Regions from separate parts of the Rhizobium sp. AC44/96 genome, predicted to be linked through region 1. Evidence: predicted binding sites of a transcription regulator. Region 1 holds the regulator's gene; the other holds the start of a gene.

Region 1 (3,480 bases):
CGTTGTTTTCGATTGAGCATTTCCATCGGCTGAGCTCGTACGGCTTGCCGGCAAATCTCATGGCGATGCCAGTCATATCCTTCGTTGTCATGCCCATGGGCATGCTTGCGATGTTGCTGACGCCCTTCGGTCTCGATGTGCTGCCGTGGAAGATCGCCGGCCTCGGGCTCGATGTCGTCATCGGGATCGCCAAGCTCGTGTCGTCCTGGGGTGGCAATGTCGATATCGGGCGCCTGCCGTCCTGGTATTTCCCGGTAGCGGTTCTCGGATTTCTGGTCCTTACTTTGCTGCGAACGCGTTTGCGCTATCTGGGCGCCGCCATCGTCGGTATCGCGACATTCACGGTGGCGCTGCTGCCTTCGTTGCCCGCACCTGACGTCGTTGTTGCGGAAGACGGATCCCTGGTGGCAATTCTGCGCGGAACCCGCATGGCTTCCAACCGGGAGCGACCGCCCGATTTCATCTTCGGCCAGTGGCAGCGAGCCCTCGCCGCCGAAGAGCATCAGCCTCCGGCGTTCATCAAGGCCACACTTCCCAAGAAGACGAAGGAGCGCAACGATCGATCATATGCTCTGTCGTTTGACGAACGACGAGCGGTGCTTCGAACAATGCGCAACGCTGCGGCGAATGGCACGGCAAACAGTTTCGTCTGCGTTAAAGGCGCCTGGTGTATTGCCACTCTCGATAACGGCTATATCGTCAACGTCATCGAGGATTTGGCCTATCTCGGGCCGGCTTGCGACGCCGCCGATATCGTCATTACCCCGGCCCGCATTCGTCTGCGCGAATGTCGGTCCGGCGCAATGCTTATTACCGGCCAAACTTTGCGTCGAAGCGGCGCGGTCGAAATCTGTATGGATCAGCAGGGCACACCAGTCCTGACAACGACGTACGATGGCCTATCACGCCCATGGCGCATACATCGCGCCTACGATTGGCGCAGCGGTACGTTTGACGTCGCCGTCAGTGATATCGGCGAATAAGCCCTACCAGCTTGCCCTGAACCTTTACGCGATCGGGTCCGAAGATGCGTGTCTCGTAGGCGGGGTTGGCCGCTTCGAGCGCAATGGATGCGCCCTTGCGGCGGAACCGTTTCAGCGTCGCTTCTTCGTCGTCGACCAGCGCCACGACGATATCGCCCGGATTGGCCGTATTGCCATTGCGGATGATCACCGTATCGCCGTCGAAAATACCGGCTTCGATCATCGAGTCGCCCTTGACCTCCAGCGCATAGTGTTCGCCTGAGCCGAGCATGTCGGCGGGGACAACGATGTCATGCGTGTTATTCTGGATTGCCGAAATGGGCACACCCGCCGCGATCCGGCCCATGACCGGCACGGAAACGGAGTTGCCGTTGTCGGCACTCGGTGCCGGCTTGGCCGGTGCCGGAGGCGTGACCAGCTGAGGCTTGCCAAGGCTCCCTTCGATGACGCTCGGCGAGAAGCCACGTCGTTGCTGAAGGCTCGGATTATAGGCCTCCGGAAGCTTGATCACCTCGAGCGCGCGTGCCCTGTTTGGCAGCCGGCGAATGAAGCCGCGTTCCTCTAGCGCGGTGATCAGCCGGTGAATGCCGGACTTGGACGCAAGGTCGAGCGCATCCTTCATTTCATCAAAAGACGGGGGCACGCCCGACTCCTTCATTCGCTCGTGAATGAAGAGGAGAAGTTCCTGTTGCTTGCGCGTGAGCATTGAAGTCGGACCCCAGGGTTGTGAAACAAAGCCAGAACAGACACTATATGTTCCATATGTGTTCCGCAAGTGGCTAAATTTTCGTAAAACTTGGCTCTGAATTGTCCGGTTTTTACACTTCATTCGATCTATGCGGCGGTAGCCTCTTGCATTGTCTCGCTTAGCAGCGCACATCATTCGCGATTTCGGGAGAGGATCTGCCATGAGTGAAGCTCATCCGCTGGACCACGTGGTGCTGCCCGTCGCCAATATCGACCTTGCCAGGGAGCGTCTCGGCAAGCTTGGGTTCACCGTCGCGGCGGATGCGCGTCATCCGTTCGGAACCGAAAACGCCTGCATCTTCTTCGCCGACAAAACATACCTCGAGCCGCTCGGTATCGCGAGCGCCGATGCCTATGACGCCTCGGTCAAGAAGGGCAATGTCTTCACTGCCCGCGATCGTGCTTTTCGCTTCCGCTGCGGCGATGACGGTCTATCAGCGGTCGTCTTCGGCACGGCCGATGCCGATCGCGATCACGCCCGCTTCAACGCTGACAGGATAAGCGGCGGCGAAATGCTGCAATTTGCTCGACCGATGAAGATGCCGGATGGTTCCGAGACGACCGCAGCCTTTCGGCTTGCCTTTGCTGCCGATCTTCGCGCCCCTGATTTCTTTCTGTTCACCTGCCAGCGGATCAATCCTCTGCCCATGGACCGCAAGGCGCTTGAGACACATGTCAATGGCGTAACCGGTATCGCCGAGATCGTGCTGGCGGCACCGGATCCCAAGGCGTTTGCCACATTCCTGCGGTTTGCCTCCGGCGTGGCGTCGGTGCGGGAGGAGGCGTTTGGTATCAGCCTTGCCACCCCGAACGTCCGCATCAGCATTTTGTCGGCGGATGGGTTGAATGCCTATTTCGATCTCGTCGCGCCCAGCGCGGATCGCGGTCTGCGTGGCGTCGGCATTGTCTACAAGGTTGCTGATCTCGCCGTGACAGAAGCGCATTTGGCTGCTAACGGGATCACCTACACGCGTAAGAACAATCGAATTCTGGTGAAGGCTGCGTCCGGGCAGGGCGCGCTCTTCGCCTTCGAGGAGAAACGATGAGCCAGACAAATTCCGAAGTAACCGTCGGCCAGGGTACCAGCCAGGTGGTGTTTTCGAACGCCGGCAAGCTCTCGCTGATCGCCGGCCCCTGCCAGATGGAGAGCCGTGATCATGCGTTCATGATTGCCGGCGTGCTGAAGGAACTCTGCGACAAGCTCGGCATCGGTCTCGTCTACAAGTCGTCTTTCGACAAGGCGAACCGGACGTCGCTCTCCGCCCAGCGCGGCATCGGCCTGGAAACGGCACTTGAGGTCTTTGCCGATCTCAAGAAGGAATATGGCTTCCCTGTTCTGACCGACATTCACACCGAAGAACAGTGCACCGAAGTCGCCACCGTCGTCGATATCTTGCAGATTCCGGCTTTCCTCAGCCGCCAGACCGATCTTCTGGTCGCTGCCGCCAAGACGGGTCGCACGATCAATGTGAAGAAGGGGCAGTTCCTCGCACCCTGGGACATGAAGAACGTCCTCAACAAGTTGAATTCGAGCGGCAATCCGAACATCCTGCTGTGCGAACGCGGTGCCTCTTTCGGTTACAACACGCTGGTCTCCGATATGCGCTCGCTGCCGATCATGGCGGCGATGGGCGCCCCTGTGGTTTTTGATGCCACGCATTCGGTCCAGCAACCCGGCGGGCAGGGCGGTTCGAGTGGCGGCCAGCGCGAGTTTGTCGAGACGCTGGCGCGCGCGGCGGTTGCGGTCGGT
Region 2 (3,480 bases), 190 kb from region 1:
CGACAGCGGCCGGCCTCTGGCCATCGAGCGATTAAACAGCGTGCTCATGTGGTTGTCGAGATAGCGACGGTTGCTGAGCCCTGTCAGCGGATCCGTCACCGCAAGCTCGATGGTCTGCTTCAGACCGGCACGCAGGCGATCGTTATAATGCTTGCGCCGCAGCTGTGTCAGGCAACGGGCGACGAGTTCGTTCGGATCGAGCGGCCGCACGATGTAGTCATTCACGCCGAGGTCGAGGGCACGCGTGGCCATCTCGTCGTCGCCCTGCTCCGTGATGATCAGGATCGGCAGGAAACGCGTGCGTTCGAGAGAGCGGAGCTGCGAGCACAGGCGCAGCGGATCATAGTCATCGAGATTGGCGTTCACGATCACCAGGTCGAAGGCGTTCTCGGTTGCTTCGAAGATCGCCGCCTGGGCATCCGAGATCGCGAAGACGTCGGCAACAGGCTTCAATGCCCGGATGATGCGCTCCTGCGAATTGGCCCGGCCGTCGACCAGCATCACCTCGGCCGTCTCCTCGCCGCGCCCGTCGGCGCCCCTGAGCAGATCGTCGATGCCCATCATGTGCGCCGTCTCGGCGCGAATGCGCAGCTCGTCGCTCAAGGTCTTGAGACGCAGCAGGCTTTTCACGCGGGCGATCAGTTGGAGGTCGTTGACGGGCTTGGTCAGAAAGTCATCGGCACCGGCCTTGAGGCCACGAACGCGGTCGGTCGGCTGATCGAGCGCGGTGACCATGACCACGGGAATATGCGCCGTCTTCACATTGGACTTCAGGCGCTCGCAAACTTCAAAGCCGTCCATTCCAGGCATCATGATATCGAGAAGCACGAGATCGACCTGGTTCCGCTCGCAAATCGCCAGAGCCTGATATCCGTCCGAGGCCGTCAGCACATCGAAATACTCGGCGACCAGCCGCGCTTCGAGCAGCTTCACATTCGCCGGGATATCATCAACCACCAGGATTCGCGCAGTCATGGGCTTCTTTCCGATGCGTCAGGCATCCCCAAGGTATGTCTTGATCGTTTCGATGAACTTGGGAACGGAGATGGGTTTGGAGACATATGCCTCGCAGCCGCCCTGCCTGATACGCTCCTCGTCGCCCTTCATCGCAAAAGCGGTCACGGCGATGACCGGAATCACGTGCAGCTCGTCGTCTTCCTTCAGCCACTTGGTGACCTCGAGGCCCGAGACTTCCGGCAACTGGATATCCATGAGGATCAGATCGGGGCGATACTTGCGGGCAAGTTCCAGCGCTTCCATCCCATTGCGGGTCTGAATCGTCGTGTAGCCGGACGCCTCGATGAGGTCGCGAAAGAGCTTCATGTTGAGCTCGTTATCTTCTACAATCATCACCTGCTTGGGCATGACACGCGTCCTAAGTCCGTTCTGGCAACCGTTCAGCCGCATAAGTATGACATGCGAACGCACGGACCCATGAAACCGATGGCTGAATGTTATCGGTATTTGGTTGAAAAATAGGTAATTTAGCCCGAGAAATGCAGAGCAACTTCAAGACTTCCAAACAGCGCGCCGCAGACCCGCAAGAGACCGCAATTGCCGTTCTTGCCTGGCTTGCAAATGACCCAGATCTTTTCGGCCGATTCCTTGCCCTGACAGGGGTTGAGCCCGCACAGGTCCGCACCGCGATAAGCGATCCGGGCTTTCTTTCCGGCATGATGGATTTTCTGATGCAGCACGAGCCCACCGCCCTTGCCTTTTGCGAGGCGACCGGCACGTCGCCAGAAGCGCTGAATGCGGCGTGGTTGCATTTCTCGCCGCCGGGCCTGGGGTCGGGGGAGTATTGAGAATGGAGATCGTGACCAATGCCAGTCAGGTGCGCCTCGGCGACCGCCCCCTTATCGTCTGCGATATCGACGAGGTGGTCCTGGAGTTCCTGACACCGTTCACCGCTTTCCTTCGTTCGCAACGCTGCGATCTCCTGCCGCGCTCTTTCCGACTGCACGGCAACATCGTCTCGCTGCTGGACGGCAGCGAACTCGACCGCGAACAGGTTGACACCTTCGAGGATGCGTTCTTCGCCAGCCAGGATTTGTGGCAAACGCCGGCGGAACGCGCGATCGAAACGTTGCAAGCCCTTTCCGACGAGGCGGACATCGTTTTTCTGACCGCCATGCCACCGCGCCACCATGGCGTCCGGCGCCGCCTTCTCGACCGCTTCGAGCTCGCCTTCGACATGATTGCGACCGAACAGCCGAAGGGGCCCGTCGTTGCGGAGCTGCACGATCGACGAGATCTGCCTGTCGCGTTCATCGATGATATGCAACGCAATCTCCTCTCTGTCGGCGAGCATGTCCCCGAGTGCCTGCTCGTGACGATGATGGCCAATGCCGACTTCAAGCCTTTCGCACCGGTTCCGGTCGATCCGATCGTCGCTGCCTCGGGATGGGAGCACGCACACGACCTGTTGCGGGCACACATGGCATCCGGCACCGCACCGGTAACCTCCCGAACCGGCTGAAACGGAGCGCACCGTACGGCTTTCCGGACATTTTACGGCCGGCATACATTGCCGCATGTGGCGCATGACACCGACGTGGACGCGCCACCAAAAGCTTCGCGACGCTCTTGAGACTCACAAGTTTAAGAGCTAATGTCGCGATGTTCAACCTTTGTTCTCAGCCATGATGCAACTGCCTTCCAAGACGCCCGGCTTCTGTCGCGACTGCCTTGCCGAGCAGAAGAGCGAGGCACGTCGCTGTACGGCATGTGGCAGCCCGCGCCTCGTGCGGCATGACGAGCTCTACGATCTGACGCTGGCGCACATTGACTGCGACGCCTTCTATGCGACGGTCGAGAAGCGTGACAATCCCGAGCTTGCCGACAAGCCGGTGATCATCGGCGGCGGCAAGCGCGGTGTCGTTTCCACCGCCTGCTACATCGCACGCATACACGGTGTCCGCTCGGCGATGCCCATGTTCAAGGCGCTCGAAGCCTGCCCGCAGGCGGTCGTGTTGCCGCCAAACATGGAGAAATACGTGAAGGTGGGGCGCGAAGTGCGCGCGATGATGCAGGACTTGACGCCGCTTGTGCAGCCGCTTTCGATCGATGAAGCATTCCTGGAGCTTGGTGGCACGCAACGGCTCCACCACGATCCCCCTGCCCGCACATTGGCCAAGTTTGCCCGGCGCGTCGAAAAGGAAATAGGCATCACCGTCTCCGTGGGCCTCTCCTATTGCAAGTTCCTCGCCAAGGTTGCGTCCGACCTGCAAAAGCCGCGGGGATTTTCGGTGATCGGACGCCAAGAAGCGGTGACCTTTCTCGCGCCGCGGCCAGTCACAACGATCTGGGGCGTCGGAAAGGCGTTCGCCGCTACACTGGAGGCAGACGGGATTCGCACCATCGGACAATTGCAGACGATGGAAGAGAGCGATCTCATGCGGCGTTACGGCAGCCTCGGTCAGCGGCTCTCGCGGCTGTCGCGCGGCATCGACGATCGAGATGTGCATCTGAACGACGCCG

The links. Region 1 encodes LexA, which represses DNA repair genes until DNA is damaged. Its sites were predicted from a motif close to TGTTCNNNNTGTGTTCNG; they were not measured.
Region 2: the regulator LexA is predicted to act here: its motif matches at 2,621-2,638, upstream of A6U87_RS25640 (DNA polymerase IV).

What each region holds. Positions count from the first base shown of each region.
Region 1 is NZ_LXKO01000039.1:245,014-248,493, forward strand. Features, by position in the region: gene A6U87_RS26670 (ComEC/Rec2 family competence protein) at 1-983, shown strand, start outside; gene lexA (transcriptional repressor LexA) at 964-1,689, opposite strand; gene A6U87_RS26680 (VOC family protein) at 1,892-2,776, shown strand; gene kdsA (3-deoxy-8-phosphooctulonate synthase) at 2,773-3,480, shown strand, end outside.
Region 2 is NZ_LXKO01000039.1:50,094-53,573, reverse strand. Features, by position in the region: gene A6U87_RS25660 (PleD family two-component system response regulator) at 1-975, opposite strand, end outside; gene A6U87_RS25655 (response regulator) at 994-1,365, opposite strand; gene A6U87_RS25650 (DUF3572 domain-containing protein) at 1,497-1,805, shown strand; gene A6U87_RS25645 (hypothetical protein) at 1,808-2,479, shown strand; gene A6U87_RS25640 (DNA polymerase IV) at 2,643-3,480, shown strand, end outside.